Regions from separate parts of the Endozoicomonas sp. SCSIO W0465 genome, predicted to be linked through region 2. Evidence: predicted binding sites of a transcription regulator. Region 2 holds the regulator's gene; each other region holds the start of a gene.
What was found. The regulator FNR, encoded in region 2, switches genes on or off when oxygen is low (the NO sensors DNR and NnrR bind a similar motif). The targets are predictions, from matches to a motif close to TTGATNTANATCAA.
Positions count from the first base shown of each region.

Region 1: the regulator FNR is predicted to act here: its motif matches at 2,712-2,725, upstream of MJO57_RS18700 (peptidase U32 family protein).
Region 3: the regulator FNR is predicted to act here: its motif matches at 9,241-9,254, upstream of pflB (formate C-acetyltransferase).

Region 1 covers NZ_CP092417.1:4,141,165-4,151,807, forward strand. Annotated here, with positions in the region: gene MJO57_RS18680 (IS4 family transposase) at 1-1,049, opposite strand, end outside; gene MJO57_RS18685 (hypothetical protein) at 1,170-1,406, opposite strand; gene MJO57_RS18690 (reverse transcriptase domain-containing protein) at 1,369-1,929, shown strand; gene MJO57_RS18695 (hypothetical protein) at 1,954-2,481, shown strand; gene MJO57_RS18700 (peptidase U32 family protein) at 2,778-3,785, shown strand; gene MJO57_RS18705 (U32 family peptidase) at 3,827-4,699, shown strand; gene MJO57_RS18710 (hypothetical protein) at 4,866-5,201, shown strand; gene MJO57_RS18715 (YgiQ family radical SAM protein) at 5,306-7,516, shown strand; gene MJO57_RS32835 (hypothetical protein) at 7,716-7,841, shown strand; gene MJO57_RS18720 (transposase) at 8,312-8,686, shown strand; gene MJO57_RS18725 (IS66 family transposase) at 8,772-10,286, shown strand; gene MJO57_RS18730 (hypothetical protein) at 10,276-10,643, shown strand, end outside.
Region 2 covers NZ_CP092417.1:5,154,919-5,165,561, reverse strand. Annotated here, with positions in the region: gene ccoG (cytochrome c oxidase accessory protein CcoG) at 1-175, shown strand, start outside; gene MJO57_RS23050 (FixH family protein) at 191-817, shown strand; gene MJO57_RS23045 (heavy metal translocating P-type ATPase) at 817-3,363, shown strand; gene ccoS (cbb3-type cytochrome oxidase assembly protein CcoS) at 3,366-3,554, shown strand; gene MJO57_RS23035 (sulfite exporter TauE/SafE family protein) at 3,681-4,388, shown strand; gene hemN (oxygen-independent coproporphyrinogen III oxidase) at 4,700-6,097, shown strand; gene fnr (fumarate/nitrate reduction transcriptional regulator Fnr) at 6,552-7,310, shown strand; gene MJO57_RS23020 (adenine phosphoribosyltransferase) at 7,390-7,947, shown strand; gene MJO57_RS23015 (hypothetical protein) at 8,032-8,634, shown strand; gene MJO57_RS23010 (TraR/DksA family transcriptional regulator) at 8,691-9,020, opposite strand; gene ttcA (tRNA 2-thiocytidine(32) synthetase TtcA) at 9,255-10,169, shown strand; gene MJO57_RS23000 (DUF6444 domain-containing protein) at 10,445-10,643, shown strand, end outside.
Region 3 covers NZ_CP092417.1:3,806,940-3,817,582, forward strand. Annotated here, with positions in the region: gene MJO57_RS17080 (tRNA1(Val) (adenine(37)-N6)-methyltransferase) at 1-89, shown strand, start outside; gene MJO57_RS17085 (hypothetical protein) at 74-520, opposite strand; gene MJO57_RS17090 (protein kinase) at 742-2,010, opposite strand; gene MJO57_RS17095 (class I SAM-dependent methyltransferase) at 2,242-3,327, opposite strand; gene yciA (acyl-CoA thioester hydrolase YciA) at 3,510-3,893, shown strand; gene udk (uridine kinase) at 3,910-4,530, shown strand; gene MJO57_RS17110 (GMP reductase) at 4,875-5,912, shown strand; gene pflA (pyruvate formate-lyase-activating protein) at 6,007-6,738, opposite strand; gene pflB (formate C-acetyltransferase) at 6,868-9,150, opposite strand; gene MJO57_RS17125 (hypothetical protein) at 9,817-10,287, shown strand; partial or broken gene MJO57_RS17130 (methylglyoxal synthase) at 10,473-10,643, opposite strand, start outside.

The DNA of each region.
Region 1 (10,643 bases), 1.0 Mb from region 2:
GATTGCAGACGAAGCCTTTCTACTCCTGCTCCCGATTTCCAAGCCTTATGGAACTCTTCTATTCGCCATCGGAGCTCGTGAAATCGAATGATAGAGCGACAGTCTTCGAATGTTTCAATATCTTCAGTTGTCAATAGTACCCAGTGCAAACGGTCTTCGGAGTCATTGCCAATCTCTTCAGCCGACACAATATTCATAGTTACCGGTTCCGGCCTGCCGCCTGGCCTTTGCGGCGCCTGTATTGTCATCTTCTTTCTTTTGACCTGCAGCGTTGCCTTTCGCTTCTTTCTACCTCCTTTTTGAGGAACCACTATCGTATATTTCCCCAACACTTCAGTCTGAGCTAAGGAATCAAATAATAAGAGTTCGCCATCCACCAGGATTCTGTTTTGTGTAGCTCTTACAACAAACCGCTGTCGGTTATCCAGTTTGTAGTGCATATATTCGTATATATCCGCCTCCCGGTCGCAAACACTGATGATGTCAGGCATTTTACCCCCCATCCTTTGTTCTGTGTTTTCAGAGGCTCTTTGCCACTTAAAGCTTTCCTTTCCCTCGTAAGGTAGCTGACGACGTTGGTTCTTTTTCCCCCGCTGAACGTCCTCTCTAACCCATCGTTCTTGATCAATAAGCCCAATGCTTCGCTCTGTATCCGCATCAACCAAGAAGACAGAGTGGACGTGGAATCCTCTGGTTTTAGAGCCTTCAGGACCTCCAAGATCACCAAGCTCGGATCTGACAGCATGTTTATAACCCAGGGTTGTTGTATCTTCGAGAGCCAGAAGTAGGCGAGACTGTCTCGCTATTTTGGCAGTTGCCTGAAAGCCTGCCTCAGCTATTGCTTCAGGCTTTACGGCCTCATTCTCAATCAGCCGGTAAGCTCCAGTTACCAGTGCGGTATAACCTTCGCATGAAGATGACAAAGAATTACCGGTATGAGCTGAAAGCTCGGCAGCAACTTTGACAAGTCGTTTTGTACGTCGAGTATCGCCCAAATCAGCACATCCAAAAGTTAGTTCTGACCATGGTTTAGGAGAAAGTGGAAGCATGACCTGTTTTATCAGTGAGAAATGATAGAACAAGGTAGCTATTTGTGATCAAGAGACAGGCTATAGACCCGAAACTACCCTGTAGATGGCTTGTGTTAGAAAAGATATTGATCTGAATTTTTAATAAGTCACTTCTATCACAGGAATCTCCCACTCTTCACACTTATGACTGTTTTGATACTTATCTTCAGAGTCTTGTCGCAGGCGCTTGACCATGGCAATGATGCGACCTTGTGATTTAATCGTCCTGCTTTGAAGCCAGTCCTGACTTTTCTGTCTGGACAGAGAGATAACGGGTTGGTCTTGATTAAGAAACTCAATGAGTGCGGAGGATGGGAGCAAACGGCCACTGGTCATATCCTGCTTTGAAGACAAACTGGTGCAACTTGCAGCCAGTCAAATCCTTGGCAAGATATACGAACCGCTGTTTCTACCGTGCTCATACGGATTCAGGCCCGGCTTGAGTTGTCACGATGCTTTGAGGGCTTTGCTGCAGTCCAGTTCCCGAATCCGGGATGGTGCTGTGGTAGAAATTGATATCTGCAAGTACTTCAACAGAATTCCTCACAGGGAGCTGATGAAGATTTTGCGAATGAAGATATCAGACCAGCGTTTTCTCAGGCTGATAGAAGTCCTGATTACAGCACCTGTGATGGAACACAAGCAAGTATCCGACAATCGGGAAGGATGTCCGCAAGGGGCTATCCTGTCGCCAGTGCTGGCCAATATCTACCTGCACTACGTGATAGATGAATGGTTTGCCGAGGTAAGCCGTTCTCACATCAAAGGGCGGGCGGAAATGGTGAGGTACGCTGACGATATGGTATTCCTTTTTGGGGATGCCAGTGAAGCAGAGCGCTTTTATAAAGTGTTGCCATAACGGTTAGAGAAGTTTGGTCTGGAGTTGCATAGAGAGAAATCGCAGATAATTCCTGCAGGATGGATTGCAGCTCAGAGGGCCAATCAATCAGGTAAGCGTCTTTCGACGTTTAACTTCCTGGGGTTCACCTGTTACTGGGGTAAGATGCGAAAAGGTGGTTGGCGACTGAAGTTCACCAGCCGTAAAGATCGTTTTGCATCGAAGCTCAAAGGGTTAAGGGAGTTCCTCTGGAAGCGCCTGAGTTCTGACCGTGTGCAAACGCTGAAGAGAGCGATTCGGGGGATCAAGGGATGGATCAACTATCATGGGATCACAGACAATCAAGGACGGGTCAGGCAGTTCATTCTGCAAGGCAAACGAACGATCCACAGATGGCTTAATCGTCAGGGAGGAAAAGGATACTTGAGCTGGGGAAAGCTGGTGAAAATTCTTAAAGTGTTGGCGTATCCAGAGAGCTGGAAAACGGTGTCAATGTTCCGGTCTCACCGAACATATGTGGGGACACGGGTCTATCGGGAGCCGGATGCGGTAATTCCGCAAGTCCGGTTCTGAGGAGGGGCTTGCCCGGGTGACCGGGCAGGTCTACTCACCCCGATCCCGCCACAAATACCATACTCGCATGGAACCCCCGAAAACCCTATCAGGCAGTGGTTCTTTCTCATGCTGTTAGATCCATATGCATTCCCACGCGGAGCGTGGGAACGAGGGTTTTGCGACACCCTCTGAACCGTGGGTGGGAACGTGTCCAGTCTAAGGGTTGATACTTATTTTTTGAGTATTTTTTGATAAGTATCAAGTGGTTTTTTTGTTCAGCATGATATGATGCCAAAAAACTACTGGATAATTCTATGGAATTGGTGTGTCCTGCCGGTAACCTTCCTTCCCTTAAAGCTGCTGTCGATAATGGTGCTGATGCCGTATACATCGGCTTTCGGGATGAAACCAATGCCCGGCATTTTGCCGGTCTGAATTTTTCCGATCAGCGGGCAATGAAGGCGCTGGATTACGTTCATAAAAATCCCCGGGGAAAAAAGGTTCGACTGTTTGTTGCTGTAAACACTTATGCTCAGGCGAACAACTGGAACCGCTGGAAAAAAGCGGTGGATATGTGTGCCGACTTCGGTGTCGATGCTCTGATTGCAGCAGATATCAGCGTGTTGGACTATGCCAGCCGGCGATACCCCGACCTTAATCTGCATCTTTCCGTTCAGGCTTCTGCCACCAATCAGGCCAGTTTGTCGTTTTATCATGATCACTTTGGTATTCAGCGTGCAGTATTGCCCAGAGTACTGTCGTTAAAGCAGGTTGAGCGACTGGCCCGGAAAAGCCCGGTGGAACTGGAGGTATTTGCTTTTGGCAGTCTCTGTATTATGGCGGAAGGGCGCTGCATTCTCTCTTCCTATGTCACCGGAGAATCACCCAATACCGCAGGTGCCTGTTCGCCGGCATCGGCTGTGCGCTGGCAGACCACCGCCAATGGTATGGAAACCCGACTGGGCGGCCTGTTGATTGATCGTTTTGATCACAATGAGCAGGCCGGGTATCCAACCCTTTGCAAGGGACGCTTTAATGTGAATGATAAAGTCAGTCATGCCATTGAAGAGCCTACCAGCCTCAATACACTGGATCTGATTCCTCAGCTTCATCAGGCTGGCATCAGTGCGGTCAAAATTGAGGGCCGCCAGCGAAGTCCGGCCTATGTTGCAGAAGTGGTGAGAATCTGGCGAGAAGCACTGGACCAATTCAAGGTCAATCCGGATAGTTTTACCACCAACCAACGCTGGATGTCTGGCCTGTCACGTTTATCGGAGGGTAGCCAGACAACACTGGGTGCCTATAACCGCCCCTGGCAGTGATGTCGTTACCGTTGGCTGTTGCTATTGATATGGAATAAGTTATGCAAATCACCCTTGGTCCATTACTGTTCTTCTGGCCTAAAGCAGAAGTCTTGGCGTTTTATGACAAAGTAGCCGAGTCCGCCTTCGATCGAGTCTACCTGGGAGAAGTGGTTTGCTCCAAAAGACGGGAACTGAAACTGGATGAATGGCTAAATATCGCAAAATTATTGCAGGCAAAAGGGAAAGAGGTGGTTCTGTCGACACTGACGCTGATTGAAGCCGAATCTGAACTGGCTCAGGTCAGCAAGGTCTGTGAGAACGGAGCATTCGCCGTAGAAGCCAATGATATGGCGGCTGTCCATTATCTTGCCAAAGCGGGTGTCCCTGTGATTACCGGTCCCTCTGTGAACCTGTACAGTGCTGAGGCACTGCAGGTTCTGCATCGTTCGGGCTTAAAGCGCTGGGTTCTGCCGGTTGAACTCTCTTTTGATCATCTGAAGTCGATCATGGTCCGCTTGCAAGAGCTGGGTATCAATGATCTGGAAACCGAGGTATTCAGCTATGGTTATCTACCACTGGCATACTCTGCCCGCTGTTTTACCGCGCGCGCCCATGAATTGAGCAAGGATAGCTGTGAGTTTAGCTGTATCAAGACCTCAGCAGGTATTCCCCTGGCGACCCAGGAAGGCGATGCGCTGTTTACCATCAACGGTATTCAGACACTGTCTGGCAGCTGTCTTAATATTCTGGATCAATGGCAGGCAATGGATAGTGCCGGGGTAAAGGCTATGCGCCTTTCAGGGCATTCGGAAAATATCTTGAATGTGGCTGACGAATTAGCGCACGCCATGGCGTTGGGTAGCGACATTATGACGTGTGAAAATCGGGAGTGTAACGGCTATTGGGCAGGAAAGCCCGGAATAATCTACTGAGAAACCGAACCAGATTTTGCCCTGGCCAGGCTGGCTCATTGTCGTGCCAAACAGGCCACCTGCCTTTTGGGTCAGCCTTTCGGACCAGAACGACCCTCTGAACTACGCAACTTCCTGCCAAACTCAATTATACTGATGATGGTTTACGCTTCCGCTGGAGTATCCAATGTTTTACCTGGTGAAGGTGGGATTATTATTGCTCTCTGTTTTATTGATCTTTGCCTGCTCTACCACTGATCAATCCATTTCACCCCATGGAAACAGGCCTTCTCTCCCTGACATCACACAGGGTAACAGGCTTTATACCAATATGCGTACTTATGGCCAGTACATGGGGTGCAGTGCAGCACAACGCAATGAAGGTTTGCCCCGGGCAGGTTGGGATCAAGCTCCGTCACTTCCGGGCACTTACCAGGAGTATCGCCGTGGCTGGCAGGAAGGCTTTAATAAATGCCGGATTGGACTGGGGCCTGTGGTGCCTCCCGGTGGCGTTTATCCATAAATAGTAAATAGCGGTTTCAAGCAAAAAAATGCCAACATCCTGCCTGTTGTATCAATATTTTTTCTGTAACAATATCCGACATTTTTTATTAACCCAAACTCCTCATGCTCAAGAATACAGCTCCCGACCTTTTCTCGTACCCTAAATACTGGGCTGAATGCTATGGCGTTGCCCCATATTTACCTATGTCTGGACATGAGATGGACGCATTAGGCTGGGATTCATGTGACGTTATTATTGTGACTGGCGACGCATACGTGGATCACCCGAGCTTTGGCATGGCGATTATCGGGCGTTTTCTTGAGTCTCAGGGCTTTCGTGTTGGCATCATTGCTCAGCCTGACTGGAATAATGATGAGGATTTTACCAGGTTAGGTAAGCCGAATCTTTTCTTCGGGGTAACGGCCGGCAACATGGACTCCATGATCAATAACTACACGGCAGACCTGAAGGTTCGCAATGATGATGCTTATACGGCAGGAGCTGTGGCCGGTAAACGACCAGATCGTGCGGTAACCGTCTATAGCCAAAAATGTAAGCAACTATACAAAGACGTCCCTGTCATTATTGGCGGCATTGAAGCGAGTCTTCGACGCATTGCACAGTACGATTACTGGAGTAACCAGGTCCGCCGGTCGGTGTTAATTGACTCGGCTGCTGACCTCTTGCTGTACGGAAATGCAGAAAGGGCAATGGCTGAAATTGCCCATAATCTCTCCCAGGGCATTGCCATAAAAGATATGCAACCCATTCGGGGGACGGCTATGGTCAGATCATCCCTGCCTGGGGACTGGACTGAAATCGACAGCTCCCGAATAGACTGGCCTAAAGACATCAGTTCTTTGCAAGAAGCGTATGGCATAAGCCCTTATGACAACACTGCTGAAGTTCAGTGCAATCAGCAGGCTACTGATGAAGACCTGCCTCAGCCCTTGCGCATTGTTCCGCTCATTGTTCCACAACCGCTCCAGAACCAGGTTCAGTACGATAAATCGAAAAGCTTTATCCGTCTTCCATCGTTTGAGAAGGTAAAAAAAGATCCTGTTTTATATGCGCACACTTCCCGGGTTTTGCATCAGGAATCGAACCCATTTAATGCCCGTGTCCTGGTACAGAAACACGGCAACAGAGAGTTGTGGGTCAACCCACCGCCACTGCCATTAAAGACCCGGGAAATCGATGGGGTGTTTGGCCTCTTTTTTCAGCGCAAGCCCCATCCATCCTACGGAAATCAGAAAATTCCGGCATTCGACATGATCAAAACGTCGGTCAATATCATGAGGGGATGCTTCGGGGGCTGCACTTTTTGCTCCATCACGGAACACGAAGGCAGGATTATTCAGAGCCGGTCAGAAGCGTCGATTATCAACGAACTGGAAGATATTCGCGATAAAGTCCCCGGCTTTACCGGACAGATTTCCGATATGGGCGGCCCTACTGCCAACATGTATCGTCTGTTTTGCAAAGAAGAAAGGGCATTGGAAAACTGTCGCCGACTGTCCTGTGTGTATCCCGGTATCTGTAAAAACCTGGAAACCTCGCACCAGCATACGACCGAACTGTACCGGAAATCCCGGTCCATTCCCGGTATCAAAAAAATAGTCATTGCTTCAGGTCTGCGTTATGACCTTGCCGTGCACGATCCCGAGTATGTAGAAGAACTGGTGACTCACCATGTCGGTGGCTATCTTAAAATAGCGCCTGAGCACACTGAGAAAGGGCCGCTCAGCAAAATGATGAAGCCGGGTATTGATACTTACTATGCATTCAAGAAAATGTTCGACTATTTCTCCGGGAAAGCAGGCAAAAAACAATATCTGATTCCCTATTTTATTGCGGCACACCCGGGCTGTGAGCATGAAGACATGATCAATCTGGCGCTGTGGCTGAAGAAAAATAAATACCGGGTGGATCAAGTGCAGACCTTCTATCCATCACCGATGTCTCTGGCCACTGCCATGTATCACTCGGGTCGCAACCCGTTAAAGAAAGTGACCTATAAAAGTGAACCGCTGGATACACATAAAGAGCTGCACCACCGACGCATACAAAAAGCGTTGCTCCGTTATCATGCCCCCGAAAACTGGCCTTTTCTCAGACAGACACTGACTGAACTGGGAAGAAAAGATTTGATTGGCAGCGGTAATGGGCAGCTGGTTCCCAAAGCGGACAGGCAATCAAGGCATGGGCATATGGAACCGTCACAAAAGGCAGGGACCCCGTTTAAGAAAGCCTGCGGTGGTCAATGGGATAACCGGGCTTCCGGTAAAAACAGAAGGCGCAATAATAGCAGGTCACCCCATAAAGGACAGTAAGCCAGCGGGGCTTCCCCGCCAGCTGCTTGCTGGATGAACCCGTTGATATCAATCCATTGATATCTGATAGCGTACCTTTCCAATGGAATTCTTTCGCCTTAGTATGCTCATCCTATTGTTATCCAGATGTTGCAAAGGATGGGAAGTGGGCAGAATGTTACATCGGTAGCAGAACAATAGTGCATTTACAGACACATATATGCTTAAAAAAACCGATCAGATAAATAGCGAAGCTTCAGTGAAATCAAGTAATGACAAGCTTTCCAGCGATCCTGTACTGGATCGTCGGTTTATGGTTGCACCGATGATGGACAGGGTAGATTAAAAGATAAAAATCAACAAAATCAATAGATTGGTAGTGTGACAAAAAATGTCTGTCACACTTTTGTCACAGTTTTTAAGTCATTAAGTTATAAATAAAACCTTATGTAATCCTTTTCGGAATTTGTTGATAGCCAATACTGTATGTTTTTTAACATGCTTTCATGTTGCCAAAAACTCCCCTGAGCCTCGAAATAATACCCGTCCAAAATCTGTACGCCTCCCTTCAAATATCGGACGGACAGGTACAGACTGTGAACACCTTTAACCCACATAGAACCAAACTACTACGTAGTTTTTCTTATTAGTTCTCGTCCAAAATCACAACCAATTGAAAACTGTAGATTTTATCCTGAAAAATTAAGTGGAGCCCTACTGCTATCTGGCGACTAAACTTCCCAAGAGCAAGAAACATAAGGGATTGCCAAAAACAGAGGACTCCAAATGCGCAAAAAACGCAACCCGTAGTGTAGTATGGAACTCCATTACGTACCTCATGAAATCTGCTCCCAGCTTTCCGGTATCTCGCAATGGCTTGACGCCCATCCACAGTTCAATGACTGGATTTATGAGGACTTAAGTTCTGGTGATAAACAGAACACTGGGCGGAACGGACTATCAGAAGAATCCGTTCTTCGTGCGGCACTCCTGAAACAGTATTTGAATTGTGATTATGACTACTTGTCGTTTGTTTTGATGGACTCCATGCTCTTTCGAGACTTTTGTCGCCTCGAACCAAACCAGCGCCCCAGTCACTCCAGTTTGCATGGGCTCATCAGCCTTCTTACTGCATTTACATGGGAACGGATTAATAACTGTCAGCTAATGACCGCTAAAGATCAGGGGTAACTGTTCAGCACCCCCACATAAATCTGGAATTTTCTGATTTTTATACCATCCTCTTAAGCACCATTTTTCCACAATATTCGCCAGCATGATTCCAGAACTACCCGCAACTATGTCGGCTGAGATTCTCTTGAAAGAGAATGCAGAGCTGCGGATGAGAGTTGCCTGTCTGGAAGAGCGATGTCGAGAATTGGAAGAAAAGGTTGGCAAGAACAGTCAAAACAGCAGCAAGCCGCCATCGTCTGATGGTTATCAAAAACCTTGTAAAAACAGTAATTCTCCAGATCATTCTGACGACCTTTCCGCAGATAAAGGTACCGATCCATCGGATGAAAAACCCAATCCTAAAAGTCTGAGACAGTCTTCTGGTAATAAAGCCGGTGGAAAGAAAGGGCATCAGGGCACTTGTCTTAAACAGGTCGATATCCCTGACTATATTGAGTACCTTCCGGTTAAAGAATGCAATAAATGTCAGGCGTCTCTTCTTGATAGTGAGCCGGTCAAATATATTGAACGACAGGTGTTTGAACCAGGGAGACCGGGTGAATTTGAAGTAACGGCCCATAGAGCTGAAGTAAAAATCTGCACTTGTGGTTGTCGGAATCAGGCTGAATTCCCGGAAGGTGTTACCGCTGCCGCACAATATGGCTCAGCCACACAGGCTATGGCCGTCTATCTTAACCAATACCATTTCCTGCCTTTTAAGCGCGTGTCAGAGTATTTTAATACTCTCTATAAAATGAGTGTAAGTGCAGGCACTGTCGCCAATTTTGTGGCCAGAACCTATGAAAATCTGGCTTCTACTGAAGAGGTTATTCGTGACGCCTTGCGGGAATCGTCTGTTGCCGGAGCCGATGAAACGGGTATGCGGGCCGAGGGCTCTTTGCACTGGCTACACGTTATGCGGGATGAACAATGGACGCTCTACTACTTGTCTGAAAAGCGAGGTCGTGAGGCCATGGACACGATGGGCATACTGCTAACATTTGCAGGCGTTCTGGTTCATGATCATTGGAAATCCTATTTTGCATATGCGGCAACTCACGTACTTTGCAATGCCCATCACCTGAGGGAGCTTTTGGGTGTTGTTGATAGGGACAGCAATCAACTGGCGTTGCGATTGATGAAGCTACTGAGGCTTTCCTGGCATTACTGCAAGGGCTTTAAGACCATAGGTATGCTACAGATGCCAAGTGTTGTCTGTGAACGAATCGAGAAGATTTATGACCGGTTGCTTCAGCGGGCTCTAATGAAAGAAGTCGTCTATATGGAGAAGCAACGAGAGGAGCTTAAGCGCAAGAAAGTCAAGAATACTAAAGCTTACAATCTCTTCAAACGACTCACTGAGTTCAAGGCTGAGACACTGCGCTTCATGTCAGATTTTACCATTCCCTTCGATAACAATGGCAGTGAGCGGGATGTTCGAATGGCCAAGTTAAAGCAGAAAATCTCAGGCTGCTTCAGGAGTGCAGACGGTGGTTTTATGTTTGCACGGATTCGCAGCTATTTGTCGTCTGCCAGAAAACAGGGAATGGACATATATCAATCACTTCATAGAGCTGTTCGGAATTACTGTAATATGCCTTTGCTCAGTGCTGAATAGTTACGATCAGGGTATTGAAAAAGGGCGCACTGTGGCTATTGACAGCACAGTCACCGAATCGGATATCAAACCTCCTTGCGACAGTGATCTTTTAGCCAGTTCCGTTAAAGAAATTTGTCGGCTGCTGGAACGGGGACAAACACTGACAGCGACACCGCTTTATGAATATACCCATCACAACCGAGCCGTAAAAGATGCGGCCAGAAAATGCATCTACGCTGGCAAAGAAGAGCGGCATCAGCATTATAAAAAACTGCTGCAGTTGACCCGAAAATCCCGGAAGGTACTTATCGAAGCTACTGTCACGCTAGCAAACGCCCGTCAGCAGGGGCAGTGTCTCCTGGCTGATGATGCCGA
Region 2 (10,643 bases):
CAAAACCGCCATAGTGGTAGAACCAGGCAGTGTGGAACAGGAAATCATCAGAGTTATCGCTCCGTTGATTGATGGCACCCCTGTCACCCAGCCAATTCGCTTCAGTATCAGTTCCAGTCAGCCCGGGCTGGAAGCCATTACCGCTGAAAGCCGATTTATGGTGCCCGGACGATAGAGGAAAACCTGTACCATGACGCAGTCAATAACCGGCAGGGACAACCTGCCAGCCAACCAGCCTTCGACCAACAGGGAACCATTTACCCCCTGGTACCGGGAACCCTGGGCCTGGTACATCGTCGGTATTCTGATGGTCACCTTTGCCTGGGGAGGTTTTCAGGTCTACACTGCCTTCACCCATCAGGACAGTGTTGTGATTGATGACTATTACAAGAACGGCAAAACCATCAACCAGGACATGACCCGGATTGACAATGCCCGAAGCCTGGCCGTTGCAGGCATACTGACCATTGATGAGCTGATCGGTGAAGTCAGGGTGAAGATGCAGGGAAGCCCGGATGCGTGGCCTGAGCAACTTAAACTCAGTTTTCTGTCTCCGGTGTTTAAAGACAAAGATAAGGCCATTACGCTGACCCGCTCCTTCGGCATATCGTCTATAGCCTCTGGCACTGCACAACCAGGGCAAAACCCGGTCTATGTCGGTCAGCTGGAAGCGCTGATTGACGGTCGTTACTACCTGCAACTGGAAACACTGGATGAGCTGATTCCGGAAGTAGGCTATGAGACCGGCTGGAAGATCACCCTGGAGGCAGTCGTCTCACCGGGAACACCCATTACCTTGAAAAACCCGGATGCCTGATGACCGATACCCGTTGCTTTCATTGCACACTGCCGGTCAGCGAGCCGGTGGTATTTTTTGCAGACGTTGAAGGAATACCACAGCCCATGTGCTGCCCGGGCTGCAAGGCAGTGACCGAGGCCATTGTTGCCGGCGGTCTGGAGAATTATTACCGGCACCGGACCGAAAGCGCCAACCAGGTCACGGATCTGACTCAGCGACTGCAGGAAGAGCTGCAGATCTATGACCGTGCAGAGGTGCAGGAGGATTTTGTCAGACCCGCAGGACCAGCTACTTATAGCCAGGAACGGGACAGCCAGGACAACCGCTTAACTGCCAGCCTGTTGATTGACGGCATTACCTGCGCTGCCTGTATCTGGTTACTGGAAAACCATCTGGAAGCACTGGCGGGTGTTGCCCGGGTCAGTGTCAATCTCAGCACCCATGAGGCACAGATCACCTGGGATAACAGCGAGATCCCCTTAAGCACCATTCTGCTGGAAATTCACAAAATCGGTTACAAAGCGTTCCCCTGGCGTGCCGACCAGCAGGAAGCCCTGCTGAAAAATGAAAACCGAATCTTTATACGACGGCTTGCCGTTGCCGGTATTGGTGCCATGCAGGTGATGATGTATGCCATCGCCCTCTATTCCGGTGCGATCAGTGACGATATGCCGGACATTTACCGGGACCTGATCCGGATCTTCAGTGCCGTGATTGCTACGCCTGTGGTTTTGTATTCTGCCGCCCCCTTCTTCAAGGCGGCCTGGCGGGATATCAAAATACGACACCTCGGTATGGATGTTCCGGTATCCATTGCTATTGGCGGCGCCTACCTGGCCAGCCTGTGGGCAACCTTCTCTGTTTACTTCCTTGCGACAGGTTCAAGCGGTGAAGTCTACTACGACTCCGTCTCCATGTTCACCTTCTTCCTGTTGACTGGCCGCTACCTTGAGCTTCGTGCCCGCCATGCAACCGCCAGGGCTGCACGGGCGCTGACCAATCTGCTGCCGCCCAGCTGCCTGAAAGAAGTCAACGGTCAGTATCAGCGTGTCCCGGTGGCCGACTTGCAACCAGACGACAAAGTTAGAATTCTTCCCGGTGATGCCATTCCCGCAGATGGCATTCTGATCAGTGGCTCCACCAGCGTGAATGAAGCCATGTTGACCGGAGAGTACCTGCCCATCGAAAAGCAGCCCGGTGATACACTGCTGTGCAGCAGTATCAACGTGGATCACCCGATTGAGCTGAAGGTAAGCAAAGTGGGCGAAGAGACCCGGGTAGCCGGCATTATCCAGCTGCTGCAGCGGGCACAGCAGGATAAACCCGCCATCGCCAAAATTGCCGATAAGGTGGCCGGCTGGTTTGTTGCCTGTGTTTTGTTGGTTGCCATTGTCGTTTACTGGGGCTGGTCTGGCATTGCTCCGGAAGACGCGTTCTGGATTACCCTTTCAGTTCTGGTGGTGACCTGCCCCTGCGCTCTGTCCCTGGCCACCCCTGCCGCCCTGACTGCGGCTACCGGTTATCTGCACCGTCTGGGTCTGCTGGTGACCCGTGGTCATGTTCTGGAGGGCCTGAAAACCATCGACCATGTGATCTTTGATAAGACCGGCACCCTGACCAAAGGAGAACTCTCTTTAAGCCGGGTCGTTCCTCTTGATAACGGCAACTGCTCAAAAGAGGTGTTGCTGCAACGGGCGGCGGCCCTGGAAGCTCACTCGGAACACCCTATCGCCAAAGCCTTTTTCTACACGGTTGAGTCACTGCATGAGCAGGCTCACGATGTTAAAAACCACCCGGGCCAGGGGATAGAAGGCACCATTGGCAACCGCTTTTATCGTATCGGACGACCAGACTTTGCCTGCCCCTGCGACAACATGGCAACACCAGAACAGGATGGACAGTGGCTGCTGATGTCAGAAAGTACTGACCAGGAACTCTGGCAACCGCTCTGCTGGTTCAGGATTACCGACAGCCTGCGCCCTGAGGCCGCCCACACAATCCAACGGCTGCAACAGATGGGCAAAACCGTAACCTTGCTCAGTGGTGATGCCGAGCTGGTGGTGGCGGCAACCGCTGAATCTCTTGGTATACGACAATGGAAGTCTGAAAGCAGTCCGGATGACAAGCTGCACTATATACAGACGCTGCAGAGTCAGGGCCACAAAGTCTTGATGGTCGGTGATGGCATCAATGATGTTCCTGTTCTGGCAGGGGCGGATATCTCCATGGCCATGGGTAATGCCTCTGACCTGGCACGCACCAGTGCAGATGCGGTATTGATTTGTGGCAACCTTGAGCGACTGGCCGATGCCTTTAACCTGACCATAAGAACCCGGAAAATCATCCGGCAAAACCTGGCATGGTCCCTTGGCTACAACCTGGCCGCACTGCCCCTGGCCGCTGCTGGCATGATTGCTCCCTGGATGGCGGCTACCGGTATGGCGCTCAGCTCCCTGATTGTGGTGGCCAATGCCCTGCGACTGAATCGCCCGGGGAAACCGGTTAATGAACCAGACCGATCAGAAGAAGTATACGCCCACCTTGAACCCGGAGAAGCTGCCTGATTATGGAAAGCCTGATTATCCTGATTCCTCTGGCCCTGATCCTGATCGGTGTAGCGATCAAAGTGTTCTTCTGGGCTGTAGACAATGGACAGTTTGACGACCTTGAAGGGCCGGCACACAGCATTCTTTTTGATGAGCCTCAACGCACACAGATACCAAAGGCTAATTCACAAAAGGATGATAAACCCTGAGCATCATGGAACTTAGAGAGAGTTTGATATGCATGCCCACGGGGGACCGTGGGAACGAGTCCATCTTTTTTGCTCGGAATCCACCACCAGTATTGCGTCAGCAAGGGAAAAACAAGGCAGTAGTGTATGACCATTAATGAAGTCCCCACTTTACTTTCCGCATTAACCCTGGGAATCCTGGGCAGTGCCCACTGCATTGGAATGTGTGGCGGCATTACTTCCGCCCTCAGTCTCTCCCTGGCAGGCAGGTCCCGTGCACAAATCTTCTGGCTGATGCTGGCCTATCATCTTGGACGGATTACCAGCTACAGCATCGCTGCTTTCCTGCTGGGCAGCATTGGCTGGTACCTGGGAGGTATCAGCCCGGAAGTAAAAATGGGACTCCGATATTTTGCAGCTATTATGCTAATCGCCATGGGGCTTTATCTGACCGGTTGGTGGCGGGGTCTGACACATCTGGAAAAGATCGGACATAAACTCTGGCAACATATCCAACCCAAAGCCAAAGCTCTGCTGCCAATAAAAAACGTTGCCAATGCCCTTGCCGTTGGCATGCTCTGGGGGTGGTTACCCTGCGGCCTGGTCTACAGCACACTGGCCTGGAGCGCCACCCAGGGAAACCCTGTACAGGGTGCGCTGTTAATGGCCTCATTCGGTATGGGCACCATACCCTCAGTGTTCCTGCTCGGCGCCTTCTCAAGACAGCTCAGCGGTATCATTCAGGCCCGCATTACCCGTAATCTGGCTGGTTTGCTGATCATCCTGTTCGGGCTATGGTCTATGCCAGGCGCTCACCAGAAGTGGCTGATGTCCGCGCTGCATCATCATATGTGATAAAAAGAAGGCACCGGCCTGTTCAGAATAAAACCACCTGGCGCATTAATTGCTCGATTAATAACCAAAAGGCAGATAAGATCCCTGCCTTTTAAAATTTCACGTCACCTGCGATACAGTCCTCAGGCATAACGGGTTCGGTTCTTACTTATTGACACCAATCAAAGAACGGAACTGAAAATCTTTTTAAACTACCAAAAAGCATCATGACGTAATACAGACTGTTTTGCCTTAAGCTTTCCGGCACCGAAAAAGAGATCTGAAGGCCAAAACATTGACTGACAAGACATGAAGATTACCGTTCGAGAGCAATGATGAATAGTGCACCAGTTTGGGATAAAGACCTGATTCACCGTTACAACCACTCAGGCCCGCGTTATACCTCCTATCCCACAGCGGTGCAGTTTGATGGCAGCTTTGATATTCACAAATATCACGAAAATGCCCAGTCCAGTGCCAGCAGTATCAAACCGCTTTCGCTCTACTTTCACATTCCGTTCTGCTCTCATGTTTGCTATTACTGCGCCTGCAATAAAATTGTGACCAAGCATCGTGAGCGTGCCAATATCTATCTGGAATACCTGTTCCGTGAGATCGAGATGCAATCAGCACTCTATAGCAATGAACAGCGGGTTGAACAGCTCCACTTTGGCGGCGGCACTCCGACCTTTCTGAGCAGAGATCAGATGACTGACCTGATGGGTCATATCAGCCAGCACTTCCAGCTGACCCACAGCGATGGTGCAGACTATTCCATTGAACTGGATCCCAGGGAAGTTGACTGGCCCATGATGGGCACCCTGAGGGACCTCGGGTTCAACCGAATCAGCATCGGTGTTCAGGACCTCAATCCCAGAGTGCAGGAAGCCGTTAACCGGGTACAGCCGGAAAGTATGATTCAATCTGTGCTTGATGCTTCCCGAGTCATGGCATTCCGGTCCGTACATATGGACCTGATTTACGGCCTGCCTTTCCAGAGCGCCAGCAGTTTTATGGAAACCATTGATCGTGTGGTCGATATGGCACCGGACAGGTTATCCCTGTTTAACTACGCCCACCTGCCACACCGCTTTAAGCCACAGCGCCGAATCAATGAACAGGATCTGCCAGTGCCTGAGATGAAGCTGGAAATTCTGCACAAGGCCACGGAAAAGCTGCTGGATCAGGGGTATATCTACATTGGTATGGATCACTTTGCCCTGCCTGACGATGAGCTGGCCGTTGCCCGGGAAGAAGGTACTCTGCACCGGAATTTTCAGGGTTATACCACCCATGGCCACTGCGACCTGATCGGCATGGGTGTGTCTGCCATCAGCCAGGTAGGCGACACCTATATTCAGAACAGCACGGATGAAGCCCAGTATTACGCAATGATCAATGAACAGCAGTTGCCGATGGTACGCGGCCTGAAGATGACAGATGATGACAAAGTCCGCCAGACAGTGATTACCCAGCTGATCTGCCACTTCAAACTGAACTTCAGCGATATTGAAGCGCAGTTTGGCATTCAATTCAGAGATTACTTCCGTGATGAGCTGGCAAGGCTTGAGCCTATGAGGGAAGACGGCCTTGTCAGTTACAATAGTGATGGCTTGCTGGAAGTGTTGCCTAAAGGAACCCTGCTGATCCGTAACATCTGTATGCAGTTCGACCACTATCTCCATCAACCGGAGATGAAAGAAAAGCCGCTCTACTCAAAGGTTATCTGATAAGCAGGCCGCAAGTCGGTTCGCACGCGAACCGACTTGCGGCCTGCTTATCAGAAGAAAACCGAAACTGACTACTCTTTATCACCACTCTCACATTGATTTACTTGAAACATAAGTGCAAAATCTGCCGGGTCAGTCAAACACCACGAACGGAAATTCAATCCTGTGACGCAAGACAACGTCGGATGGACTTTTCCGGGGACAAAGACACACAACCACCAGGTGCAATGACCGGTACTATTATCGATGTCAGCCCTGAGCTGGATAGACGACACAGCAGAGAAATCTCATCGGAACATCGTTTATGACGCCTTACTGAAGCAGTACTAAACTACTTCTTTAGATCTGTCCGGCTGCGTATATACCTGATTTACACTCCGGTAATATTTTTCATAAACTTGGCTTTCCGATAAAACAGTGTCGAATTTCGCAAATACGACTTTGAGGCCTCTCAATGACGTCAAAGCCCAACGTCCGACAGCCGAGCCATGTGGCCTGCAGAGACTGCAGCCTCAGCTCACTGTGCCTGCCACTGGCACTAAGCATTAAGGATATTGATCAGCTGGATCACATTATCAAGCGTGGACGTCCTTTGAAAAAAGGCGAACACCTGTTTCTGGAAGGCGACCCCTTCACCAGTGTCTTTGCTGTTCGCTCCGGGGCTATCAAAACGTACACGGCGACCAATGAAGGTGAGGAACAAATCACCGGATTTTACCTGCCCAGTGAAATTCTTGGCCTGAGTGGCATGGATACGGATACCTACCCGGTTTCTGCCCAGGCTATGGAAACCACCATGATCTGCGAAATTCCTTTCGAGCAGCTGGAAACCCTTTCAGATCAGTTTCCGGAGCTTCGCCGCCATTTGATGCGACTGATGAGCAAGCGCATCCGCGAAGATCAGCAAATGATGATGCTGCTCTCCAAGAAAAACGCAGATGAACGCATTGCCACGTTCCTGATCAATCTGGCCAGCCGTTTTCGTCGCCGTGGTTTTTCTTCCCAGTCGTTCCGACTGTCCATGTCGAGAAATGAGATGGGGAACTACCTGGGCCTGGCGGTAGAAACCGTAAGTCGTGTATTTACCCGATTCCAGAAAAATGGCCTGATCTCAGCGGTGGGCAAGGAAATCGAAATTCGCAACTCTGTTGAGCTATGCACACTGGCCGGCGGAAAAACGCTGGAACCAAACCCGATTGTCACCGGCGCATGACTTTATTCGCTGATGAAGCTACCCTTTGAGGTGGCTTCTTCCATTTGTTCTATTGACTGATAGCGGCATGCTCTCTCCCATGCATACAAACGAAAGCTCATCCGTTCAGGTATATCTGCGATCCCAAATCAGAACCATACCGAACTGGCCTCATGAAGGTATCCTGTTCAGGGATATCACCACGCTGTTTGAAAACCCGGAAGCATGGCGCAAGACCGTAGATGTCATGGTTCAGCGTTATGAGCGTCAGGCTTTTGATCGTATTGGCGCTTTGGATGCCCGTGGTTTCCTGCTTGGCTCGACACTGGCCTATATCCTGAACAAGCCACTGGTACTGTTTCGTAAGAAAGGTAAACTACCCGGTAAAACCCTCTGTGTTGAGTATGACCTTGAGTATGGAAAAGCCGTGCTGGAAATGCATGAAGACACCGTTAAGGCTGGTGAAAAAATCCTGTTGATGGATGATCTTATCGCCACCGGCGGCACTTTGCTGGCAGCAGATCAGTTGATCCGAAATGCCGGGGCCAGCATTCTGGAGGCCGCTGCCATTATCAACCTGCCCGACCTCAAAGGTGCTGATAAACTCAATGCGGCCGGCATTCCAACCTACACCCTGTGCAGTTTTGAAGGCGAATAAGACCATCATCAGTTCAGAATTTCAGGGATGATACGATATCTCTCATAGGGCCGGTGCCAGTATTCCTGAGTCGGCTCCAGAATCTTGTCCGGCAGGCGTGGAAGCATTCAGCCGGAAGGTACTTCCCCGGAAAAAAGGACTTTTCATATGGGAATTTGTGCCAAGGAATTGCGACACTATGTGGTTCGCCCAGCACTTAAGCATCTGGGCATGTGGAGCCCAACCGCTGAAAATCTGCTGCTTGGTACTGCTGCCAGAGAGTCAGGACTCGGCTTTCACCTGAAACTGGCCAATCATCAGGCCCTTGGTATTTATCAAATATCACCGCGTATGCACAGAAATATCTGGGATTTATTTCTTGCTCCAAACCCTGATCTCTCCAGCAAGGTTCGTGGGTTGGCCAGTCAGCGAGAGTTTCTTTCCCATCCCCATCATGAGCTTGCCACCAATCTGGTTTACGCCACGGCCATTGCATGGCTTATCTATCATCGATCGGGCCTGAAAATAGAGAACATCGATCAGGACGATATCGCCGCTTTGGGCAAGTTATGGCAAAAGCAGTTTCACAGCAGAAATCCGGGAACCATCAAGAGTTTCTGTGAAAGCTATCAACAGATGATTATTGAATCAGGTAGCTCCACAGAGGAGTCCGCGTACTTTAACCGGGCTGCAGCCAAGCCCGCCTGAGACTGTTATTCAGCCTCCTGGCGGCACTGATCGTATGCTTCGTGATCTCACACCCACTATAGGCCGCGGGCTTCTGCGCATTTAACGCACAGGTCAGCATAAGGCATAACTTCCAGACGCTGAACCGGAATGTCCTTGCCGCAGGATAAACAAAATCCGTAATCTCCTTCGTTCATGCGATCAAGAGCCCGGTTAATTTTACCGAGCTCAATAACCGCCTCATTCCCAAGCGCATCAATAACTTCATCATTCTCCCGTTCCTGGGCCTGTTCAGACCAGTCTGCGCTGTTTTTACGGGAGGCATCTTTTTTAATTTTGCCCAGACGCGTATTCAGCTCATCCCTGCGAGCCAGCAACCATTTTTGCAACTTATCATGATCTGTCATTTTGCTACCCCTGCACAAAGATACTGGAGAACCTTGCTTTTATTCTTTTCAGAAATTCCGAACTCAAATAGTAGATCATTGCTACCGTCAGCGTAATATTCTCTATCAAGAAAATAGATCTTTTCTGTCCGGCTGTCCTTTGCCACTACAGACTTTCCGTGAAACACTGACTTGGTTGAATGGTAACCGGTAGATATAATCAGTCGATTTACAATGACGGTTAGCACAGCCCCTATGACGACGACCAACCTGACTGGTTCTGAAAAATACAGTTTCAATAAACTACAGAAAAAACTCAGACGCCTGACCGGAAAAGCCATCGAAGACTTTAATATGATCGAAGATGGCGATCGGGTTATGGTTTGCCTGTCGGGTGGTAAAGACAGCTACACCATGCTGCATATCCTCATGAGCCTGCAAAAAAGTGCGCCAATCCATTTTGAACTTATTGCCGTTAATCTGGATCAGAAGCAGCCCGGTTTTCCGGAGCATGTCCTGCCTGACTACCTTGACGGGCTGGGGATACCGTATCACATCATCAATCGGGACACTTATTCGGTCGTCAGGGAAAAAGTGCCTGAGGGTAAAACAACCTGCGGCCTTTGCTCACGCCTGAGAAGGGGGACTCTGTATGCTTTTGCAGAAGATATTGGGGCGACCAGAATTGCCCTTGGTCATCACAAGGATGACATCGTAGAAACCATGTTCCTGAATATGTTTTATGGTTCAAGATTGTCTGCCATGCCGCCAAAGCTGCGCTCTGATGATGGTCGCAACATCTTGATTCGTCCTTTGGCGTATTGTCGCGAAAAAGATATAACCCGCTTCTCAGAGCAGCTGGAGTTCCCGATTATTCCCTGTAACCTGTGTGGCTCCCAGGAAAACCTGCAACGACAAAACATCAAGGCCATGCTGGCTGAATGGGAAAGAAAGCACCCCAGTCGCATTGAGTCCATTTTTACGGCAATGCAGAATATTGCGCCCTCACAAATGGCCGATACAGAACTGTTTGATTTCAAACATCTGGAGCTTGACCGCAATGGCAAGCGAAAGGATTATGAGCATGCTGATAATCAGACCGTCTTCTCAGGCAATATCAATATTCTTGAGAAGGGTAATGGTGTTCAGGTGATCAATTTCGAGCCTTGATCCTCTAACAAGGCTGCCTCAGTGCAGCCTGATGAAGCTTTATTCAGTACTTTTTTTCAGCCTGTATACGATCTGAATTATGGCCTGTACTCATTCAGCTTCCAATTATACCGGTAACTGATACGACCATTGTAGTTCTCTAATTTACGTTTTAACTCATCGCTGGCAAATAACGTTATCTCTTTTGTAACTGTTCAGCACCCCCACATAAATCTGGAATTTTCTGATTTTTATACCATCCTCTTAAGCACCATTTTTCCACAATATTCGCCAGCATGATTCCAGAACTACCCGCAACTATGTCGGCTGAGATTCTCTTGAAAGAGAATGCAGAGCTGCGGATGAGAGTTGCCTGTCTGGAAGAGCGATGTCGAGAATTGGAAGAAAAGGTTGGCAAGAACAGTCAAAACAGCAGCAAGCCGCCATCGTCTGATGGTTATCAAAAACCTTGTAAAAACAGTAATTCTCCAGATC
Region 3 (10,643 bases), 1.3 Mb from region 2:
AAGAGGAGACTGTCACCATCTATGACCAGGCTCCGCATTACACCGACAAAACCAGACAGTTGATGTCACCGTATTATCTGGCATTGTAGACCTTATGGTCAGTAATAATGTTCAGACAGCTGTTATCAAAACAGCTATACAGACGATCAGCTGCATGCAATGGGTTATTGTCACGGAACGGCGTAACTGGCTCCACCACCTTGGCCGTTGATTGAACAACCCGTTCCTGCTCTGGCAGCTGCCAGCTTGCCAAATCGACCGACAGGCTCTGTGATGTGTCAATCAGCCAACGGTCTCGGTGAGGTTGGGTCCTGTTCTCTGGCAAGGATGCCCCAGTCAATAATTCGCGCCCCTGATCCTTTTGCGAGCCGGTGACTTCAATAGTGGATGAACTGAGATGATGGGAAAAATAAGGCGTGGCCAAACGGGTTCTCGGCCGGTTGTCAAACTCCAGAACCCACAGCAGAGTGACCAGAAATCCCCCGACAAACAACCATACTGGCTTAATATTATTATTCATAACATTGTCGTCCGGATAAAACATACGCCGGATCAATCATAATACTGATCATTGCAGAATTCACTACTTTCGGTGCTGTGATGTGGCTTTGAAGATGAAGACGATGGAGGGTTTATTCATTGCACGCATCCCTGCGAGGCCGATAGTGCGGGGATTCTCAGCCTGGCATATGGCCATAAAAAACCTGCCGAAGCAGGTTTTTGTGAGTGTGCACAGAGTTTTCAGTGCATTGGACGAGGGGGTAGGGGACGCCTTAATGGTGGCAGTTTTTTCTTCTTCGGTTTTCTTCTGCCCTGTGATGGATTGTCGTTTAACAGTGGATGATTTTTGAGTTCTGCGGGTGTGATGCGCAGGTCTGGGTCAGGCTCAAGCATTCTGGTGAGCAGTTCGGTGACTTGCCCGACATAGTTTGGCGATTCACCTTTTAGGGCTTCGCCAACCTGGCGAGCAATATATTGGGGTGCCTCAAACCCGTCTTTGTAATTCTTCCAGCTAGCGAACCGGTCACCAAAGTCCATGCCCTGTCGCTCATAAAATTCGGGAAATTTTATGGGAGCACCAGTGATCAATTGGAAGAGGGTCTGGCCGGTGGCAAACATATCGCCGGTCCTACTATGGGTGATGCGATTGAGGTAGTGCGTTGTGTCTGGCTCCATGTAGGTTAAGGTGCCTATGCCCATCGGGTTGCACGAGGTTTTGGTTTGGCCATCATAAGCCATGCCGAAGTCGATAAGACTGATCTTGCCGGTCGGATCGATAACAATATTATCGGGCTTGATATCCCTGTGTAGCACCTGCTCTTTGCGAAGATAATCCAATGCACTTGCCATCTGCTTGGCAACGGAGACAAACAGAGGGCGCGAGATTGAGGCTCGATTTTCTTTTGTTGGCACCAGCTTGCTCAAAGAGTGTCCGCCATTTTTCAGAAAATGTATCCCTTCCCCACTGCTCTCCCCCTTCTCGCCGGGCGACGCTTTTATGATGTTGGGATGATCGAGACGACTGAGTAGCGCCATTTCGGCTTTGGACTCTTTGCTGTTACCATTATATAGAGTCTTTTTGACTTCGAGCGGTGCGGCCAGCCCTTTAAATACCAAGTCTGCCCAACCTTCTCCGCCCTTACCCAATTCGCCAAAATGCTGTATTTGCGGCTCTTCAGGATCGGCAAAAAAATTCTCCTGGGCCTTGGCGCGTAGCCAATTGGCCTGAATGAACTTACCCTCTTTTTCACATTCCTGCGCTTTGTTGAGCGCCATGACATCGCCCAGTCTCTTATTGGTGAGGGTCAGATGCTCGATCGAACGTTTGTTTATTTTGGTACCGTTTTTCACGTTCTTGAGTAATTCTGCCGCGCAACTTTTCACCGCCTGTTTGCCCATGCCGGTGATAAAGCGCCCCCACACCTTAGCCCATGCTTTCGGAGATTTTTTCTCTTTTGTTTCCAGCAGTTCAGTCTTCGGGGGTGGGGCAGATGAGGAGATTTTCGGCATTGTTCGCATCCTTGCGTGGCTGACAGAGAGAGTATTTTTTCGTTTCAGCCTAGCATATTGATAGGGATGCTTATCCTGTTTGTAAGCGCACATAGCCAGCTCAATGGCAAACAGAAGCTCACGCTGCTCCAGATGGAGTTCTGGCACAAATCAGGAACCAAATGAATAAAATCAGATTGTTACGTTAAGCCTTTCATTGGCTAACCGGGAAACATCAAAATTCAGTAGGGGTTATAGCCGTTTTCTAAACGCCCGATATACCGAAAAGCCGTCCCTGGACAGTAATGTCTCACAATGGCCAAACGCCTTCTTAATGATAGGCGGGTATCTTAGGAAGCTATTGGCAACAATCCGAAGCTCCCCGCCCGGGCGAAGCATCTGACATGACCGGGCAAGAAACTGCTCTGTCACCTCATAGTGGGTTTTCACCCCCTGGTGAAATGGTGGATTGGAGATTATCAGGTCAAACGGTCCTGTCACTTCTGAGAGACCATCACTGGGAAGCACCGTAAACGACTCACTCCCTGTAGCGTTCATGGTTTTGTCGCTGCTGGCCAGTGCCAGGGCATCACAATCCACCAGGGTAAAATCATGCTCTCCGGGCAGGGTATTGATATAAGCGGAGATCACGCCAGCGCCACAGCCAAAATCCAGCACCTTACCTGAAGGCACTGCATTCAGCGTTTCCAGCAGAACCTGAGTACCCTTATCGAGACGTCCGTGACTGAATACTCCAGGCAAAGAGGTAATATCCATATTGGCCGAGCCAGCAGTGATAGAAAATGTCTCAAACCATGGTTCAAGGGTAAAACTTTCCGGCTTTTTCAACGGTTCTGAAGCTTCCAGAAGTACACAGTGGCGGGCATTATCGACACTCTTAACATAGCCAAAACTGTTCTTCAGCCGCTGTTTCCATGACTTGATCCCTTCATCATTCTCACCCACCAGCCAAATGGGGGCATTGTCTGGCAAAAAACTCAGAGTCATCTCCAGCCAGAAATCCATCAATGGTTTACTTTTCTGAAGAAAGAGCAAAACCCCATCAACCGGACGGGTAAAGTCTGCCGACAGGATTGGAGCAAAACTCAGGGCCAATCGCCCCCCCGGATTGGCCTGAAGCGGCTTTAGATGACGATAAGCACTGTAATCCCGGGTCAGTGCTGTGATATAGCCAACCCTGTCACTCAACAAATGCGATACCAGTTCATCTGCCGACAACCCAACCACCACAAGATGCTCAAGTTCAAAATATTCCTGATTACGAACAATCAACTGCCCCTGATTGGATAACTGTGGAGATAAAGGAAGGGATGTCATAAGTATCAACGCTGGTTACACGGTTCTCGAAACCGAAACTTATACAGGAATAGTCCACTGTTTTCCATGCCACTGTTTTCCATCCCCATTTTCCATTAAAAGCTTCATGGAAATACGGATTTACAAGGTGGTTCCACCGGCATAGCATTCCCCGCCAGTTACCATCCGTATGGAGTTTTCTGATGAGTGAGCCACAGGGTAACCTGGTTCTGCGCACACTGGCCATGCCTGCCGATACCAACCCGAATGGCGATATTTTCGGGGGCTGGATCATGTCCCAGATGGACATTGCCGGTGGCCTGGCTGCCAAAAACCGCTGCAACAGCCGGGTTTCTACCGTTGCCGTAGAGTCCATGAGCTTTATCCATCCGGTCAAAGTTGGCGACGTGGTTTGCTGTTATGCAGATATCACTCACGTCGGCAACACCTCCATGCGCATTAAACTCGAGGTGTGGATACTGTCCCACCCATTCAAATCAGAAGAACGTCATAAGGTTACGGAAGGCTTCTTCACCTACGTTGCTATAGACGACAACGGAAAGCCTATCCCTGTAGACAGAATCTGACAACTGGACTCATCCCATGAAACAAAAAACCATTCTCGTCGGAATTGCCGGCGCCTCCGCATCCGGCAAAAGTCTGCTGGCAGAAACACTGGTTGAAGAGCTCCAGTCAGAGCACCTGTGTGTTATTTCAGAGGATTCCTACTACAAAGACCAAACTCACCTGAGCATGGATGAGCGGGTTCGTACCAACTATGATCACCCGGATTCCATGGATCATGATCTGATGCTGGAACAGATGATCATGCTGAAAAACGGTCAGGAAATCGACGTCCCGCTCTACGACTATACTCAGCACAATCGCCAGAGGGATACCCGCAAGATTAACCCTGCACGCGTGGTGATCTATGAAGGAATACTGCTCTTCACCAACCCGAAAATACGGGAAACCTTTGACCTGCGCTTCTTCATGGATACACCGCTGGATATCTGCCTGATCCGTCGTATGAAAAGGGATATTCTCAGTCGTGGCCGCGATGTTGATTCCGTTATCCGGCAATATCTGGAAACGGTTCGCCCAATGTATATGCAGTTTATTGAACCTGCACGCCAGCACGCTGACCTGATCATTCCCCATGGCGGAAAGAACAGAATTGCCATCGATCTGATCAAAACCCAGATCCGCAATCTGATTGATTGACCCTCCTGGCCTGTCCATCCTTGCAGCAATACACGGCAATTGACAGGCACTCTTCACCCTTTCAACGATCGCCTTTTCCTTTCCCTCTTTTATTCCAAAGCACGCCCGGGTATACTTCAGCCGTATAAGCGTCAAATACGCCCATTTTTTTCGTCCTTAAAAAAGATGTTGGGTCCGGCGCAATCTTCGTGTATTCGAAGATGGGTCTACCCAGATCATCCAGGCTGTCCGGCCGCTTGTACATCAAACTTCCACAAACCAACGTAGTTGCACGTGTTTTCTGCAGCACTGATCCCGGGATCACTATGCCCTGAGCACGGCAAGATGGCTATTAAAAAGTTACTATGCGTGTAGAAGCTGATATCAAGCTGGGTTTCAAAGACGTTTTGTTCCGCCCAAAGCGTTCCACCCTGAAAAGCCGTTCACAGGTAAGCCTGGAGCGCACTTTCCGATTTGTTCACACCGACCAGGAATGGACCGGTGTGCCCGTCATTGCTGCCAATATGGATACCGTTGGCACCTTCGCCATGGCTCTCGCTCTGGCTGAACACAAAATGCTGACAGCCGTTCACAAGCATTATACCGTAGAAGAGTGGAAAGCCTTCCTCGACAATGCCCCTGAAGGTATTGAAAACCACATCATGGTCAGCAGTGGCACTTCCGACAACGATTTCGGGAAGATGTCTGAAATCCTCTCCCTGAACGACAAACTCCGCTTTATCTGTATCGATGTCGCTAACGGTTACTCAGAGCATTTTGTTGAGTACGTTTCCCGTGTTCGTCAGCGTCACCCCAACAAGGTGATTATCGCCGGAAACGTGGTTACCGGAGAGATGGTTGAAGAGCTGATCCTGAAAGGTGCCGACATCGTTAAAGTGGGTATCGGCCCGGGCTCCGTCTGCACAACCCGGGTTAAAACCGGCGTTGGCTATCCACAGCTGTCCGCTGTTATTGAGTGCGCCGATGCGGCTCACGGCGTTGGCGGCCAGGTAATCTCTGACGGCGGCTGCACCTGTGCCGGCGACGTTTCCAAGGCATTCGGCGGTGGTGCCGATTTCGTCATGATTGGCGGCATGTTTGCCGGTCACGATGAGTCCGGCGGCGAAATGGTAGAAGAAGAAGGCAAACAGTTCCGCCTGTTTTACGGCATGAGCTCTACGACGGCCATGGATCAGCACGCCGGCGGTGTCGCCAACTACCGTGCCTCTGAGGGCAAGACCGTAAAAGTACCTTACCGCGGCCCAATCGTTGAAACCGTTCAGGACATCCTGGGCGGCGTACGTTCAACCTGCACCTACGTAGGCGCTGCGCAACTGAAAGAACTGTCCAAACGAACCACCTTTATCCGGGTTCAGGAACAGGAAAACCGTATTTTTAACTAAGACGCGCCCGGCCACAGCAAAGAGGCCGATGAATGTGCCTGCATCATCGAACTCTTTGTCGACCTCTTTTGTCGACCTCTTTGTCGTCAAGAAATCAATAAGCCGCTGAAATCCCCCGCTGATCAAACTCTGCCTTGATCGCATCCAGCTGTTCAGTTGACGGTGGTCGTACTGTTTCCAGCTCATAACGCTCTTTAAAGGCATCCCATTTATGCACCCCCAGGCTGTGGTAAGGCAGGATTTCCACCTTCTCAACACAGTCCATTTTCTGCACCATATCGGCCAGCATGGCGGCATAGAGCGGATCAACGGTATACCCCTCCACCACTACATAGCGGATCCAGGTTGGCTTTTTCAGCTGCTGCAGATACATGGCAAAATTACGGGTGTACTTACCAGTAACATACGTCAGCTTCTGGTGCATCTCTTCATTCATATGCTTGATATCCAGAAGCACAAGATCAGTGTATGACAGCAAACGCTCAATATCCGGGGTGATGTGCCTGGCAAATCCATTCGTATCCAGACAGGTATGAAAACCATGGGCTTTAAGCGCCTTGAAAAGATCAGCAACAAACTCTGCCTGAAGCAGTGGCTCCCCCCCCGTCACGGTGACACCACCGGTCAGAAAGTTCTTCACCTTGAGGATCTTTTCCAGAACCTCCTCATGACTGAGCACCTCTCCGCCTTCACGCAGATCCCAGGTATCCCGATTATGGCAGTAGCGACAGCGCATATGACAGCCCTGCATAAACACCACAAAACGGATACCCGGCCCGTCTACCGTGCCAAATGAGTCCATGGAATGGACACGACCAAGGGACATGGCGACCCTCCTATTTACCCAACGTGTCTCTGTAAAAAGCAGATCACTGTCTTTTACAAAAAACCTGAATGCCATTAGCAAAAAAGGCCAGCAGAGCTGGCCTTTTAGAGATTAATACTAGCGCTTATATTACAGCGAGCCAGTAAAGGTACGGGTGATAACGTCACGCTGCTGCTCTGGTGTCAGAGAGTTAAAGCGCACCGCATAACCGGACACACGGATGGTCAGAGAAGGATACTTCTCAGGGTTCTCCATGGCATCTTCCAGCATTTCACGGTTCATGACGTTTACGTTCAGATGCTGACCGCCCTCATGGCCTTTGTCGTTATGGAAGTAGCCATCCATCAGACCAACCAGGTTCTTGCGACGACCTTCATCATCCTTGCCCAGCGCCTTTGGCACGATAGAGAAGGTGTAGGAAATACCGTCCTTCGCATAGGCAAATGGCAGCTTGGCAACAGAGCTCAGGGAAGCAACCGCACCACTGGTATCACGACCGTGCATGGGGTTGGCACCCGGGCCAAATGGCTGACCTGCACGACGACCGTCTGGAGTTGTACCGGTCTTCTTGCCGTAAACCACGTTAGAGGTAATGGTCAGAACAGACTGGGTCGGGATCGCATCGCGATACATCTTGTGAGAAGCGACCTTCTTCATGAAGGACTCAACCAGCTCACAGGCGATGGTATCAACACGCTCTTCGTTGTTACCAAATTTCGGAAAATCACCTTCAATTTCGAAGTCGATGGCAATGCCGTCTTCATCACGCACCGGTTTGACTTTGGCGTATTTGATGGCAGAAAGAGAGTCAGCCGCAACGGACAGACCAGCAATACCACAAGCCATAGTACGAATAACATCACGATCATGCAGGGCCATCTGAGAAGCCTCATAAGAGTACTTGTCGTGCATGTAGTGAATACAGTTCAGGGCAGTCACATACTGAGTTGCCAGCCAATCCATGAGCTTATCAAAACGCGCATAGACATCGTCATAATCCAGGTATTCAGAGGTGATCTTGTCGGTTTTTGGACCAATCTGAACTTTCAGTTTCTCGTCAATACCGCCATTAATGGCGTAAAGCAATGTCTTGCCCAAGTTGGCGCGAGCACCAAAGAACTGCATCTGCTTGCCAACGATCATGGGCGATACACAGCAGGCAATTGCGTAATCATCGCTGTCCATATCAGGACGCATCAGATCATCGTTTTCGTACTGGATAGAGCTGGTATCGATAGACACCTTGGCACAGTACTCCTTGAAGCCCATGGGCAGCTGCTCAGACCACAGAACCGTGATATTTGGCTCTGGAGATGGACCCATGGTGTACATGGTATTCAGGAAACGGAACGCGTTCCGGGTAACCAGTGTACGGCCGTCAAGGCCCATGCCACCGATGGACTCAGTTGCCCAGATTGGGTCGCCAGAGAACAGCTGATCGTATTCAGGCGTACGCAGGAAGCGAACCATACGCAGCTTCATCACGAAGTGGTCAATCATTTCCTGGGCATCAGTTTCAGTGATCTTGCCCGCTTCCAGGTCACGCTGGATATAGATATCCAAGAAAGTAGCCGTACGACCAAGGGACATAGCCGCGCCATTCTGAGACTTGACCGCTGCCAGGTAACCAAAGTAAGTCCACTGCACTGCTTCACGAGCAGAAGTAGCTGGACCACTGATATCACAATCGTACTTGGCCGCCATCTCCTTGATCTGCATCAAGGCCTTGATCTGCTCCATGATCTCTTCACGGAGCTGAATAGTGCGCTCAAGATTTTCGCCAGAGGTCAGGGCATTATCCAGGGACTTATGCTGGGCTTTCTTGTCGACAATCAGTCGGTCAATGCCGTACAGAGCGATTCGGCGGTAGTCACCGATAATACGACCACGTCCATAGGCATCAGGCAGTCCCGTGATAACACCAGACTTACGACAGTTACGAATGTCCGCAGTGTAAACATCGAAAACACCAGCATTGTGGGTCTTGCGATATTCAGTGAAAATTTTGTTAACCATGTCGTCCAGCTTACGGCCATAAACTTCGCAGGACGTTTCCACCATACGGATACCACCGTTGGCAATAATGGCACGCTTTAATGGTTTCTCAGTCTGCAAACCAACGATGGTTTCCAGATCTTTATTGATGTAGCCAGCATCATGAGAAGTAATGGTGGATGGCAGATCGGTATCGAAATCCAGAGGCGCGTGAGTGCGGTTCTCTTCCCTGATACCTTCCATAACATCAGCCCAGAGCTTGTCTGTTGCTTCAGTAGAACCGGCCAGGAAGGAACTGTCACCCTCGTAAGGGGTGTAGTTTTTCTGGATAAAATCACGAACATTGATGTTTTCTGACCAGTCACCGGAAGTGAATCCTTCCCATGCTACTGGCAGTTCGCTGGTGGTTACAGTCATACTAAGAGGCTCCTGCTAAGTTGGAGAATTCTTTGGGAATGCTGCTCCCGGGTCAGTCAGACTGCATATGGATATTGCGGTGACACCAACTTGATCTGCATCAATGTAAGAAAATCATTGTCGGCGTATTGTTTGCCCATCTCGCGGAGAGATTAAACTGTGACAGCACATCATCACAAAAGTCTCTCGCCTTATATGGTCATACCGCACGTGTAAAGCTGGCCAACCCGGTGAATAAGAAATAATTGCCATCAAATTATCGCATATACGACAATTCCACCATCAGTGCTAATACCTATTAATCATAAAATTAAAAGAACAAATTCCAACATGAATTAACAAAAGAGATATAGCAACTTAATTTTATTAAGTATCCCTTAATTAGCAAAAAATAGTTATTACCAATAGTCCAACATTCAAAAAAATTATGAAATCAATCAACGATCTATTTTTATGAATGCTATTCTATGTTTCTATTAATTCTATTTCAATTCGCTTTTTAAAATAATTAACGACACTAACATTATACTGTTAACGTTTGTTGTCGTTCCTCAAGAGAGTTTTAAGTAGTGTTACCTATTCATACCGAAAATGGGTTTGTCTAACATCGTCAACCAAATAAAGACATTTTATCCATTTCTGGGAGAGGATTAACAGGAGGTAGTTATGAGCAAATATATTTACACAACTATTTACGAGCAATTCACAGGCCTGAAGCCACCCGAGCCAAAAGATCACAAACCACGTCGCCGCAGAGGTTACGGTCATCCTTACCGTATGCGCCTGAATATGCAGGAAGGTTCTGCCCAGAATAGTGAACTACTTTCTGACCGGGATTCGGACAGGGACATGTATGAGGTGCCTGTTGCCGTTTTTCAGCCATCGGTGACAAAGCAGTCTGTACGCAGGTTTTCGTCCAGCGGTCAGAGCTATCGCAGCGGTAACAGCAGCTCTTTAGGCGGTTCCATGGGTAGCAGCTCAATGAATAGCACTATGAACTGCAGGTCAGCTGCGCCTGAAGAACGCCATAGCAACACTGAACCCAAGGTAACTTACAAAAAGCGCCGCCAGTATGGGCCATCAAGCCTCAGTATTGGCTCAATGAGCAGAGACAGCAACGACAACTCTGATTATTGAGTTTCCTTTTTCTATTGGTTGTTTTTGAATACTGACACTACCCACTGAGTTTACCCAGCCGAGCTTGTCCAGCCGAGCTTATCCAGCCGAGCTTATCCAGCCGAGCCGATTTACTATTTTTATCGGATTGTTTTAACCAAAGGCCCATGTTTCAGGGCCTTTGCGCTTTCTTTGAAAGCATAAAATCACAACGTTCTTTGCTGTAGATAGCTGTCATAATCCGGAATATGTCGGTTATGTGGCTGACCAAGCAAGTCTGACGAGAATATGTAATCCGCAGAGCTCTGGTTACAGGCAACCGGAATATTCCATACCGCAGCGATTCTTAACAACGCCTTCACATCCGGATCATGGGG